Linked DNA regions of Alkalinema sp. FACHB-956. Each later gene encodes a partner of the first gene's protein in a complex. Links are inferred from orthologs where the notes say so. Each region holds a gene or a part of one and is shown on either strand. Other genes may lie near its edges.

The links.
Region 2: the proteins of secA (region 1) and secY are in contact, whole or in part, in a crystal structure (PDB 3DIN), measured with the Thermotoga maritima proteins. The link is inferred for Alkalinema sp. FACHB-956 from one-to-one orthologs. Residues at the interface, in WP_004082002.1 of Thermotoga maritima: Glu261, Ala262, Arg263, Lys300, Ala301, Arg302, Thr303, Ile304, Ile305, Leu323, Tyr324, Asp325, Pro326, Val329, Ser330, Tyr333, Ile336, Lys340, Phe345, Val349, Glu363, Phe364, Tyr374, Ser375, Gly376, Gly377, Glu393, Ile395, Thr482, Ser483; in WP_004081795.1 of Thermotoga maritima: Glu108, Gly109, Glu110, Glu111, Ala236, Glu237, Arg238, Arg239, Ile240, Thr241, Ile242, Gln243, Tyr244, Ala245, Arg246, Arg247, Val248, Thr249, Gly250, Arg251, Arg252, Val253, Tyr254, Gly256, Ala257, Ser258, Thr259, Tyr260, Leu261, Pro262.

Annotation. Positions count from the first base shown.
Region 1 is NZ_JACJRC010000004.1:212,036-218,810, reverse strand. What follows is about bases 1,532-4,916. They hold secA (preprotein translocase subunit SecA), read left to right. Parts: upstream 1,532-1,908; coding sequence 1,909-4,716; downstream 4,717-4,916. Other genes in these bases: H6G21_RS07935 (phycobilisome linker polypeptide), read left to right, coding at 1,532-1,585. In the rest of the region: H6G21_RS07945 (phycobilisome linker polypeptide), read left to right, coding at 1-25; H6G21_RS07940 (phycobilisome rod-core linker polypeptide), read left to right, coding at 418-1,287; more of H6G21_RS07935, read left to right, coding at 1,322-1,531; H6G21_RS07925 (SDR family oxidoreductase), read left to right, coding at 5,023-5,808; H6G21_RS07920 (NAD(P)/FAD-dependent oxidoreductase), read left to right, coding at 5,900-6,775. UniProt on the Escherichia coli protein: Required for protein export, interacts with the SecYEG preprotein conducting channel.
Region 2 is NZ_JACJRC010000002.1:11,128-17,505, forward strand. The notes cover bases 3,391-6,378. They hold secY (preprotein translocase subunit SecY), read left to right. Parts: upstream 3,391-4,226; coding sequence 4,227-5,531; downstream 5,532-6,378. Other genes in these bases: rpsE (30S ribosomal protein S5), read left to right, coding at 3,391-3,564; rplO (50S ribosomal protein L15), read left to right, coding at 3,586-4,032; H6G21_RS03460 (adenylate kinase), read left to right, coding at 5,531-6,094. Outside these bases: rpmC (50S ribosomal protein L29), read left to right, coding at 1-100; rpsQ (30S ribosomal protein S17), read left to right, coding at 108-356; rplN (50S ribosomal protein L14), read left to right, coding at 371-739; rplX (50S ribosomal protein L24), read left to right, coding at 740-1,057; rplE (50S ribosomal protein L5), read left to right, coding at 1,123-1,668; rpsH (30S ribosomal protein S8), read left to right, coding at 1,691-2,095; rplF (50S ribosomal protein L6), read left to right, coding at 2,119-2,664; rplR (50S ribosomal protein L18), read left to right, coding at 2,668-3,030; more of rpsE, read left to right, coding at 3,043-3,390. UniProt on the Escherichia coli protein: The central subunit of the protein translocation channel SecYEG. Consists of two halves formed by TMs 1-5 and 6-10.

The DNA.
Region 1 (6,775 bases):
AGTTTTGAGCGTTTCCCCTGCTTAAATGGAAATAGGGTTCCATCCTCTGTCAGTCAGCATTGCCACGGAAGGCACTCAGAACATCATCATTGATATCAATGACAGTCCTATGGAGTGTTCTTGATATTGTTATGCTAAAGGTGTTCTTTGCCATTCTTTGGCGGCATGATGCTTATCAATTATTCCGCATTATTAATGCACATAGCAGGGTATTAAGTTTGTCTAGTTTGTCAATCAATTAGTTATTGTCTGATTGAATCGACTGCTGCGTTGATAATCATTCACTTAATTTGATGATTGGACAAACCCAGTGGGCTCATTGATACCTTGCATGTTCAGTGCGCATTATATCGCGTCATGACACCATGGGATTGGCAGTGGATGAACCGTTGAATTGTGTTTTAAGGAGAATACGCTGTGGCAATTACAACTGCTGCATCTCGCTTGGGAAGTGCGCCCTTTAGTGACGCTTCGCCGATCGAGTTGCGTCCTAACTTTACGGCAACCGACGCAAAAGTCGTCATCAATGCGATTTACCGTCAGGTTTTGGGCAATGATCACCTGATGGCCTCGGAGCGTTTGACCGCGCTGGAGTCCCTCTTGGTGAATGGCCAATTAACGGTTCGCGAATTCGTGCGCGCCTTGGCTAAATCCGAGCTCTACAAGAACAAGTTCCTCTATCCGCACTTCCAAACCCGCGTGATCGAGCTGAACTTCAAACATCTGCTGGGACGGGCTCCCTATGATGAAGCGGAAGTGATTGAACACCTCGATCGCTACCAAAACGAAGGGTACGATGCGGACATCGATTCCTTCATTGATTCCAATGAATACGATGCCAGCTTTGGGGACAACATCGTACCTTACTATCGGGGATTTTCCACCCAAACTGGCCAGAAAATGGTTGGTTTCACCCGGATGTTCAAACTGTATCGTGGCTATGCGACCAGCGATCGCTCCCAAGTGGGTGGGGCTTCGTCGCGTCTAGCAACGGAACTGGCTCGCAATTCTGCCTCGGCAGTCGTCAGCCCTTCGGGTGCAGGTGCTGGGTTCTCTTACAAACCAGCGACTCGGAGCGTTGCGCCCAGCCGAGCCTTTGCAGTCCCGATGTACGGAACCGGAACTCGACTGTACCGCATCGAAGTATCGGGCATTTCCCTGCCTCGCTATCCTCGAGTGCGTCGTAGCAACACCGAATTTGTGGTGCCCTACGATCAATTGTCGAGCACACTCCAACGCATTAACCAATTGGGCGGCAAAGTAGCCAGCGTAACCCTCGCTCAATAAGTTTAGTCCTCAGCGTATTCAGGAGGTTATTTGCATGCTTGGACAATCTGTTCTCACCCGAGCTTCTAGCACCACGTCCAACAATCGCACCTTTGTGTATGAAGTGGAAGGGCTACGGCAGAGTGAGCAAACTGCCCAAAACAACCACGAAATTCGCAAGAGCAGCACAACGTTGATTCAGGTGCCCTTTAACCGGATGAACGAAGTGATGCAGCGGATTAACCGTCTTGGCGGCAGAATTGTAGCCATTCATGCTGGCCCCGATGCGGCAAACGCCCAAGGGGAATCCGACAACTAGTCCGACAACTAGTGAGAGGGTACTCTCATCAGTTCAACCATCAGCTCAAAGCTGCTACTGATTGCTAGTAGTCCGTCATTCAGAGTTGCAATCTAAAATCAGTGGGAAAAACTTCTGGATATTTTTAATGTCTTGGAGTTATCCCACTTTTATTGCTTTTTGCACAGGGAGTGGGCCGAGTTCTGCTTGAGTGCGGTCATCTCTACCGTTCCCAAGGGAAACGAAGTGATAGGATTGAGAGACTTGGGTTTCCTGGAAACTCGAGCCTCTATGCGCCATCGCATCAGAAGAATCCACTTGATAAACGGTCACTAGTCTCCGCCATGCTGAAAGCTCTTTTGGGCGACCCCAATGCCCGTAAGCTCAAAAAGTTCCAACCGATCGTTACAGAAATCAAACTCCTAGAAGAGGAGATCGCTCCCCTGTCGGATCAGGAACTCGTGGCGAAAACGGCAGAGTTTCGGCAGCGACTGGACAAGGCCAAAAACGACAACGAGCGCAAACAGATGCTCGACGATCTGTTGCCCGAAGCCTTCGCCGTCGTGCGGGAGGCCGGGAAGCGTGTCCTGGGAATGCGCCACTTTGATGTGCAGATGCTGGGCGGTATCGTTCTGCACAATGGCCAAATTGCTGAAATGAAGACCGGGGAAGGCAAAACCCTAGTATCCACCCTGCCTGCTTACCTCAACGCCCTGACGGGACGGGGGGTGCATGTGGTGACGGTGAATGATTACCTGGCTCGCCGGGATGCAGAATGGATGGGACAGGTGCACCGCTTCCTCGGGTTGAGCGTAGGGCTGATCCAGCAGAGTATGACTCCGGAGGAACGGCGACGCAACTATGCCTGCGACGTCACCTATGCCACCAACAGCGAATTGGGATTTGACTACCTGCGGGATAACATGGCGACCTCGATGCAGGAGGTGGTGCAGCGCCCCTTCAATTACTGCGTCATCGATGAAGTGGATTCCGTCCTGATTGATGAAGCCCGCACCCCGCTGATTATTTCCGGTCAAGTGGAGCGTCCCACGGAGAAATACATGGGCGCGGCAGAAGTCGCCTTACGGATGAATAAGGATGACCATTACGAGGTAGATGAGAAGCAGCGGAACATTCTCCTCACCGACGAAGGCTTCATCGAGGCAGAACAACTCCTAGGCGTCAAAGATCTGTTTGATCCCAAAGATCCCTGGGCGCACTACATTTTCAATGCCATCAAGGCAAAAGAACTGTTTATCAAAGATGTGAACTACATCGTCCGCAATGATGAAATTGTCATTGTGGATGAGTTTACCGGGCGGGTGATGCCGGGTCGGCGCTGGAGTGATGGCCTGCACCAAGCGATCGAAGCCAAAGAACGGGTGGAAATCCAAAACGAAACCCAGACCCTGGCCAGCATCACCTACCAAAACTTCTTCCTGCTGTATCCCAAGTTAGCCGGAATGACGGGAACCGCCAAAACGGAAGAAGCGGAATTTGAAAAAATCTACAACCTGGAAGTAACGATTATTCCCACCAACCGCACCCGGCAGCGGAAGGATCTCTCTGATGTGGTGTACAAAACGGAGCCAGCCAAGTGGCAAGCGATCGCCCAGGAATGCGCTGAAATGCACGAAAGCGGGCGACCTGTGCTGGTGGGCACCACTAGTGTGGAAAAATCGGAACTGCTCTCCGGTTTGCTGGCGGAACTGCGGGTGCCCCATAACCTGCTGAACGCCAAACCTGAAAATGTAGAACGGGAATCGGAAATTGTCGCTCAGGCCGGACGCAAAGGCCAAGTGACGATCGCAACCAACATGGCCGGTCGGGGAACGGACATCATCCTGGGTGGGAACTCCGACTATATGTCGCGGTTAAAAATTCGGGAGTATTTCATGCCCCGGATTGTTGCGCCGGAAGATGACATGGACTTTGCCGGACAGGGCTTTGTCCCCGGTGGTCGCGAGGGTGGCCAAGGCTTTGGGGCTGGACGCAAGGTGAAAACCTGGAAAGCCAGTCCTGAAATTTTCCCGATCGAAATTTCTAAGGAAGCGGAAGATCTGCTGCGAGCTGCCGTTGATCTCGCTGTGAAGGAGTACGGCGAACGCAGCCTAGCGGAACTGGAAGCGGAAGATAAGATCGCCACGGCAGCGGAAAAAGCACCTACGGAAGACCCGGTGATCCAAGCCCTGCGGAAAGCCTATAAAAAGATTCGCGGTGAGTACGATAGCTTCACCGATCGGGAACACGAAGAAGTGGTCAACCTAGGGGGGCTGCATGTAATCGGGACAGAGCGGCACGAATCCCGCCGGATCGATAACCAGTTGCGCGGTCGGGCTGGGCGGCAGGGTGACCCCGGTACCACCAAGTTCTTCCTGAGTTTGCAGGACAACCTGTTGCGGATTTTTGGCGGCGATCGGGTGGCAGGCTTGATGAATGCCTTCCGCGTGGAAGAAGATATGCCGATCGAGTCAGGAATGCTCACACGATCGCTGGAAGGGGCGCAGAAGAAGGTTGAAACCTACTACTACGACATCCGGAAGCAGGTCTTTGAATACGACGAAGTGATGAACAACCAGCGGAAAGCCATTTACGCCGTCCGTCGTCGGGTGCTCGAACAACAAGACCTGAAGGAATTGGTGATTGAATACGCCGAACGCACCATGGATGACATCGTGGAAGCGTATATCAATCCCGAACTGCCCTCCGAAGAATGGGAACTGGACAAGCTGGTGTCCAAAACCCAGGAGTTTGTCTATCTGCTCGCAGATCTCAAACCTGAGCAATTAATCGACCTGTCCATGGCAGAAATTAAGACCTTCATGCATGAGCAGATCCGGATTGCCTACGACCTCAAGGAAGTGGAAATCGATCAACTCCAGCCCGGTCTAATGCGCCAAGCAGAACGATTCTTCATCCTGCAACGGATTGATACCCTCTGGCGGGAGCACCTGCAAGGGATGGACGGCCTGCGGGAGTCAGTGGGGCTGCGGGGCTATGGCCAAAAGGATCCATTGATTGAATATAAGAGCGAAGGCTACGAATTGTTCTTGGAAATGATGATCAACATCCGCCGTGATGTAGTGTACTCGTTGTTCCAGTTCAATCCCCAACCCCAAGTAGAAGTGGAAGAGACTTCGGAAGTGGTTTAGACTCCAGAACCTGAAAGATCTCTTCTTGATCCCTCTCCAGCACTGGCAGAGGGATTTTTTAATCGGCAATATTTATCGGCAATATTTATTGGTGATATTTATCGGTGATAAATATCACCAATAAATATTGCCCATGGTTACAACCCATGGTTACAGCCATTGATTTGTTGAGGTCATCGATCGCCATCGAACCATAGACTTTGGGCACCCACTCACTAGAATTCTGGCCAATTGACCTTTGGGAAATCGAGGGTTGGTATGATCGACAATGGTTGATGGTTAACAACACAAATTTCCCCCAGATTTATGGCGTTGAAACAGGTTTTAGTCACAGGGGCCACCGGGCGCACAGGAGCCCTCGTTTTGCAAAAACTCTTGCAACATCCCGAGGAATTTAATGCCTTTGGCTTTGCCCGATCGCAAGCCAAGGCTCAGGATCTCTTTGGTTCCGTCGATCGCTTCTTTTTCGGGGATATTACCGCCAAGGACACCCTCACCGCTGCCCTCGAGGGTTGCCACTGCCTAGTCATCCTGACCAGTGCGACTCCCCGCATGAAAGCGCCCCCTGCGCCCGGAGAACGACCAGAGTTTGAATTTGAACCAGGGGGAATGCCCGAAGCCGTTGATTACCAAGGTCAGATCAACCAAATTGACGCCGCGATCGCCGCTGGGGTGCAGCACATTGTCCTAGTTGGCTCCATGGGCGGCACCCAGGAAAACCATCCCCTCAATAAACTGGGACAGGGCAATATTTTGATTTGGAAACGCAAGGCAGAAGCGTACTTAATCGACGCTGGGATTGGCTCTGGCGTTGACTATACGATTATTCGCGCCGGGGGCTTGCTGGATCAACCCGGTGGAGTGCGGGAATTGCTAGTGGGGAAAGATGATGTGTTGCTCACCCAAGCCCCCAACGGTATTGCGCCCTCGATTCCCCGTGCCGATGTGGCGGAAGTAGTGGTGCAGGCGCTGCGCTGCCCCACTGCCAAAAACAAAGCCTTTGATGTGATTTCTAAGCCCGAGAACGATGCGACCGCGATCGTCACCACGGACTTTGCCCCACTGTTTGCCCAAACCACGCCAGATCTGTAGTCTCGAACCCGGTCTGTAGTCTCGAGTCTCAATCCAGTCCGCATCGATCGTCACAGAGTCCCTAGGCCGATTGTCGTCATTAAGTTGCTCTATGCAAGTTGTCATTATCGGGGCGGGGCCAGCGGGGTTACTGCTAGCCCATCGGTTACTCGCCCGATCGCCCCACTACCAAATCACGATTTACGACCAGCGCAGTGATCCGCGATTGGCCGATTCCCCAGCGAATTCATCCACGCATTCATCCGATCGCGCCTTTGTCATTAGCCTAACGGAACGGGGCCAAGCCCACCTGAAGGCGATCGAAGGACTGTGGCCAGCGGTATGCCAACGGGGAATGGTAATTCGGCAAACCGGAGTCTATTCCCAAAAACTAAAGCAATGGAAAACCTTCCAACGCAGTTCCGATCCGGAAAAATTTAGCCTCCTGATTAATCGCAATCACCTGTGTATTGCCCTGTTAGACACCCTGGAGCAATGCCTGGAAAAACACCCCGATCGCCAAGTCAAACTGATTTTTAATGCAACTTGTCGTGAGATTGATCTGAAGCAACGGCAACTGACGATCGTTCAGGCTGCCCCGCAAGCTGACCAGAAAGCTAACCCGCAAGCCGACCAGAAAGCCGACCAGAACATTGTGCAGCAATCCTACGATTTACTAGTCGGTGCGGATGGCGTCCATTCTGGGGTGCGCAATGCCTTCCTGAAACAACCGGGCTTCGACTTCCACCAGTCCTACTTCAACGCCGTTTGGAAAGTCCTGCATGTCCCCCGGCCAGCGGAATTTTCCAGCGATACGTCCTACTTTTTCCGCCAAACAATTTCCCTTCCCGGTCAGCCTCCCAATCAATTCTCCGGTGCTGCAATTCCCGAATTAGACGATCGCCTCTGCGTCCTGATGTTTTGGCAGCAAGCATCCGATCGCGCGATCGGCAATCCGCCGGGAATCGCCAGTCCACAGGATTTTCAA
Region 2 (6,378 bases), on another replicon or contig:
AGAGAAGCCCCACGAGTTCAAGCATGCAAAGCATGAACTGGCGCAACTGATGACCGTGGAGCGGGAGCGTCAAATCAAGGCAGCAACTGAAGCGGAGTAGGGTTCCAATGGCAGTCAAACAGAGAGTTGGTTTAGTCGTTAGCGACAAAATGGACAAGACCGTAGTGGTGGCAGTGGAAAACCGCGCTGCTCACCCGAAGTACGGCAAAATCGTTGTCCGCACCAAGCGCTACAAAGCACATGATCAAGAGAACAAGTGCAAAGTGGGCGATCGCGTGCGCATCGAGGAAACTCGACCCCTCAGCCGTACCAAGCGCTGGGCTGTGGTTGACATCCTGACTACTGCTCAAAGCTAGAGAGGGATAGCGTCATGATTCAACAGGAAACTTATTTGAATGTGGCGGATAACAGCGGCGCTCGGAAGCTGATGTGTATTCGTGTTGTGGGTGGTGGAAACCGCCGTTACGCTGGGGTTGGCGATGTTATCGTAGCCGTAGTTAAGGATGCTACGCCCAACATGGGCGTGAAAAAATCCGATGTGGTTAAGGCGGTTGTGGTGCGTACCCGCAAAACCCTGCGTCGTGATAGCGGTATGAGTATCCGCTTTGATGACAACGCAGCGGTCATCATCAACAATGATGGCAACCCACGGGGAACTCGTGTATTTGGGCCAGTGGCTCGTGAGCTGCGCGATAAGAACTTCATGAAGATTGTCTCGCTGGCTCCGGAGGTACTGTAAATGGCGAAAATCCACGTTAAAACCGGTGACACCGTTCAGGTGATCTCAGGTAAAGATAAGGGCAAAATCGGCGAAGTGATTAAGGCACTCCCCGGTGCAAGCCAAGTTGTTGTGCAAGGCGTGAATATCCGGACGAAGCACGTCAAGCCTCAGCAAGAAGGCGAATCTGGGCAAATCCAAACCAGCGAAGCCCCCATCCATAGCTCCAAAGTGATGCTGTATTCCACCAAGGAAAAAACAGCTAGCCGCGTCTGCTACACCATCAAAGATGGTAAGAAAGTGCGCATGCTGAAGAAGACGGGCGAAATCATTGATTAGTCCCCCGACGAACAACCATTGACCTAAGCTTCCCTGACCAAGCCCAGGGAAAGGATTTTGAAGGTATGACACAACGTCTGAAGACCACTTACAACGAGAAAGTTGTTCCGAAGTTAATGGAACAATTTCAGTACAAGAACATTCACCAAGTGCCTAAGCTCGTGAAGGTTACGGTGAACCGGGGGTTAGGCGAAGCATCCCAGAATGCTAAAGCATTGGAAGCTTCCATCAATGAAATTGCGATCATCACCGGTCAACGCCCGGTTGTCACCCGAGCCAAGAAAGCGATCGCAGGTTTCAAGATTCGGCAAGGTATGCCCGTAGGGGTCATGGTGACCCTGCGTTCTGAGCGGATGTATGCCTTCATGGATCGCTTGATCAACCTAGCATTGCCCCGGATTCGTGACTTCCGTGGGATTAGCCCGAAGAGCTTTGATGGCCGTGGAAACTACACCTTGGGTCTGCGGGAGCAGCTGATCTTCCCTGAAGTGGAATATGACAGCATTGATCAGATTCGAGGGATGGATATCTCGATCATTACGACCGCTGGTACGGACGAAGAAGGTCGAGCCCTGCTGAAGGAATTCGGAATGCCCTTCCGCGAGAATTAATCGGTTTCATCAAGAGGAAACTATGGCAGTTAACGACACCATTGCAGATATGTTGACGCGCATCCGAAATGCCGGATTGGCCCGTCATGAAACCACCGAAGTGCCAGCAACCAAGATGACCCGTAGCATTGCTCAGGTTCTCAAGGCGGAAGGGTTTATCGGTGAATTTGAAGAAGCCGGTGAAGGTGTACAAACCAATCTGGTAATTACGCTGAAGTACAAAGGCAAAAATCGCAGCAAGCCGCTGATCACCAACCTGAAGCGGGTGAGCAAGCCTGGTCTGCGTGTCTACTCCAATTGTAAGGATCTACCCAAGGTGCTGGGTGGAATTGGGGTCGCTGTGATCTCAACCTCCAGCGGCATCATGACCGATCGGGAGGCACGCAAAGCGGGCGTCGGTGGCGAAGTGCTTTGCTACGTGTGGTAATTCGTCATCGAGGTGATTAGCTAATGTCGCGTATTGGAAAGCGTCCAATTAATCTTCCCGCTAAGGTAACCGTCACCATTGACGGTCAAACCATTACGGTAAAAGGGCCGAAGGGCGAACTAACCCGCACCCTCGTGCCAGAAGTGACGGTGACCCAGGACGGGGATACCCTCATCGTCGCTCGTAAAGATGACTCCCGCGTTGCCCGTCAGCGCCACGGTCTCAGCCGTACCCTTGTTGCCAACATGGTGGAAGGGGTTTCCCAAGGCTTCCAGCGCAAACTGGAAATCCAAGGGGTCGGTTACCGGGCTGCGGTTCAGGGACAAAACTTGAACCTGAGCATGGGCTACAGCCATCCTGTGAACATCGTGCCCCCCACAGGGATTACCTTTGCGGTGGAAAATAACACGAACGTCACGGTGAGTGGGATTGACAAAGAAGTAGTCGGCAACACGGCTGCCAAGATTCGTGCAGTCCGTCCGCCAGAACCTTACAAAGGTAAGGGTATCCGATACGCTGGTGAGGCTGTCCGGCGCAAAGTTGGTAAGACTGGTGGTAAGAAGAAGTAAGCCATGAAAGCAAGTCGTAAAGAATTAACCCGTCGTCGCCATGCCCGGATTCGCCGAGCGTTGGCCGGAACGTCTGATCGTCCTCGGATGGCTGTTTTTCGCTCCCGCGAAAACATCTATGTGCAAGTGATTGATGACACGACCCACAGTACTCTGGTGTCTGCCTCGACCGTTGATCCAGAACTGAGGGACAAAGTGGAGAATGGCGCAAACTGTGCCGCTGCTAGCGAAGTGGGTAAGTTAGTTGCTCAGCGTGCATTGGCAAAGGGAATTCAGCAAGTGGTCTTCGATCGCGGTGGTAATCTCTACCACGGTCGCGTCGCAGCCCTAGCTGATGCAGCCCGTGAAGGCGGTCTAGATTTCTAAAAGAGGCAAACAATGGCGAAAGGTCGTAAAAATACCAAAGCCCGGGAAGAGAAGTCCGACTGGCAAGAGCGGGTCGTGCAAATTCGTCGGGTGACCAAAGTGGTCAAGGGCGGTAAAAAGCTGAGTTTCCGGGCGATCGTGATCGTCGGTAACGAAAAAGGTCAGGTTGGCGTTGGCGTGGGTAAGGCCAGCGATGTCATCGGCGCTGTCAAAAAAGGCGTTGTAGATGGCAAGAAGCACCTCGTAGAAGTACCCCTCACCAAGTCCAGTTCCATTCCCCACCCCTCCTCTGGGCGATCGGTGGGTGCAAAGGTTCTGATGCGTCCAGCGGCTCCTGGTACAGGGGTAATTGCTGGAGGTGCAGTGCGGACGGTACTGGAACTCGCAGGCGTGAAAAACGTGCTCGCGAAGCAGTTGGGCTCCAACAACCCTCTGAACAATGCCCGTGCCGCCTTGGAAGCCCTAGATTCCCTACGCACCTTCCAACAGGTTGCTGAGGAGCGTGGCATTTCCCTCGAGCAAATTTACTCCTAGTTCTAAGAGAGGATAATCACGATGAGACTCGCTGATGCACAACCCCAAAAGGGTTCGACAAAGCGCGCCCGTCGCGTCGGTCGTGGTATCGCTGCTGGCCAAGGTGCGAGTTGTGGGTTTGGTATGCGGGGTCAAAAGTCTCGCTCGGGCCGTCCGACTCGCCCCGGTTTTGAAGGGGGTCAAACTCCTCTCTACCGTCGCCTGCCCAAACTGAAGGGTTTTCCGCTGATCAATCGCAAGGTGTTTACGATTGTCAACTTGGAAGACCTCTCCGGGCTAGCCGCTAACAGCGAAGTCACCCTGGCAAGCTTGCTAGAAGCTGGCATCCTGACTCAGGATGACGGCCCCCTGAAAGTTTTGGGGACTGGTGAGCTGAGCGTGGCACTGAACGTAAAAGCTGCTGCATTTACGGCTTCTGCTAAGGAAAAAATCGAAGCTGCCGGTGGCAGTTGCGAAGTAGAAGCCTAAACCGTTATCTCCAAATTGCTTTAGGGACGTTCGATCGAACGTCCCTAAAATTTGTGAATTCATAACATAATCGATTATGCAAGGTATCCTCCACAGCTCAATCGCCATGGAAATTCTCATGGTTCAGTTGGGGAGGATTGGTGCTTCTCTTAAAATGAGCATTCAATCGGCAGTTGGTTGAGAGGAATTCCCTTATGGTCGTTAATCGCGATAAGGCTCCTACCGCACAGGAAACTTTCATGCAGATGGCGCAGGCAGCAGGACTGAGAGGTCGCTTGCTCTTGACGATCGGTCTGTTGGTTCTATTGCGGTTGGGCATTTTCATTCCAGTTCCAGGCATCGATCGCACTCGATTTAGTGAACTGTTTTCCAATAGTGGGGTTTTAAACTTCCTAGACCTGTTTGCGGGCGGGGGGTTAAAAACCTTGGGAGTCTTTGCCCTAGGGATTATTCCCTACATCAACGCTTCGATTATTCTGCAACTGTTGACCGCCGCCATCCCCAAGCTGGAAGACTTGCAAAAAAACGAAGGGGAGGCGGGACGTCGAAAAATTTCCCAGATTACCCGCTACGTGGCATTGGGCTGGGCAATTATTCAAAGTACAATTCTCACGTTTGGTCTTTTGCAGCCGGTTGCTCAAAATTGGGGGCCCTTCTTCGTCCTTGAAACCGTGCTGACCCTGACCGCCGGTTCGATGTTTGTCATGTGGGTCGGAGAACTGATTACAGAACGCGGCATTGGTAATGGGGCGTCTTTGCTGATTTTTCTCAACATTGTTTCCACATTACCCCAGTCCCTGGGCAAAACCTTTGAACTGCTGCAAACCGGAAGTCGAGAATCCGTGGGTGGCGCGATCGTCCTGCTCTTGGTATTCCTGGCCATGGTGGTGGGAATTGTCTTTGTTCAAGAGGGCACTCGCCGGATTCCGATCATTTCGGCCCGTCGCCAGGTGGGTCGTCGTACCTATCTAGAAAAAAGCAGCTACCTGCCCCTGCGTTTAAATCAGGGGGGGGTGATGCCAATTATTTTTGCCTCAGCGGTCTTAAGTTTCCCCAGTTTGCTAGCTGGTGCCTTTAAGGATCAGGGCATTAGTAACTTTATCGGTACCTATCTACGGCCTGGTAGCATTGTCTACGACATCATCTATTTGTTGATGATTCTGTTTTTCAGTTATTTCTATGCCTCTCTGGTGATTCAGCCCGATGAGATGTCGAAGAACCTGAAGAAAATGGGAGCCAGCATTCCCGGTATTCGTCCTGGTAAGGCGACCACCGACTACGTAGAAAAGGTGCTGAATCGCCTTACTTTCCTGGGGGCTATCTTCTTAGGAGTGGTTGCGATCGTTCCCACCGCTGTAGAAAGTGCGACCCGCGTTCCCACCTTCCAAGGGTTTGGGGCCACTTCCTTGTTGATTCTGGTCGGCGTGGCGATTGACACAGCGAAACAGATTCAAACCTATGTCATTTCTCAGCGTTACGAAGGGATGGTGAAACAATAGTGACACGGTTGATTTTTCTCGGTGCACCCGGTGCTGGTAAAGGCACACAGGCCAAGTTGCTCGCGGAATCTCAGGGCATTCCCCATATTTCTACCGGGGATATCCTGCGAGCCGCAGTCGCCCATCAAACCCCACTGGGGGTCAAAGCCAAACAGTATATGGATGCTGGGGAACTGGTGCCCGATAGCCTGGTCATTGACCTGATTCGGGAGCGACTTCAGGAACCCGACGCCCAAAAAGGTTGGATTCTTGATGGGTTTCCCCGTAATGAACCCCAAGCGGGTTTTCTAGACACCTTGCTCCAAGAAATCCACCAGGAATGCGATCGGGTGATCAATCTGGATGTTCCGGATGAGGTGGTGGTGCAGCGTCTGGTTAAGCGGGGCGAAGACAGTGGGCGCTCTGATGACAACGAAGCCACCATTCGTCGTCGTCTCGATGTGTACCGAGAACAAACCGCGCCGCTAATTGCCTTTTATCAGACTAAAAACGCTTTAGTGACGATCGATGGGAACCAAAGCATGGACGCTGTCACAGCAGCTTTGAAAGCCGCCGTTGCTTAGGCCCCTGAAACGGGTTGGGGATCGTGCCACCTGCCCTGTCCAGCGGTAGTGTAGTGCGATCCCCACTTTTGTCCCGACCCAGTCTTCGGGATGAAATAAGCTAGACTCAAAAAGCGATTGCCGTCATCAATCCTTTGCAACCAAGACGCAAAAGCCACAATCAGCATTCAAGCCAGATCCCGAAAGCTCAGGGTTCACGAACAGACTAATTTGTGATTACATGGGTTAGTTTTTCGGTTAGTTGTTTAGGTTGTTGTTGCCTTTCTTCATTATTTTTCCCAGGA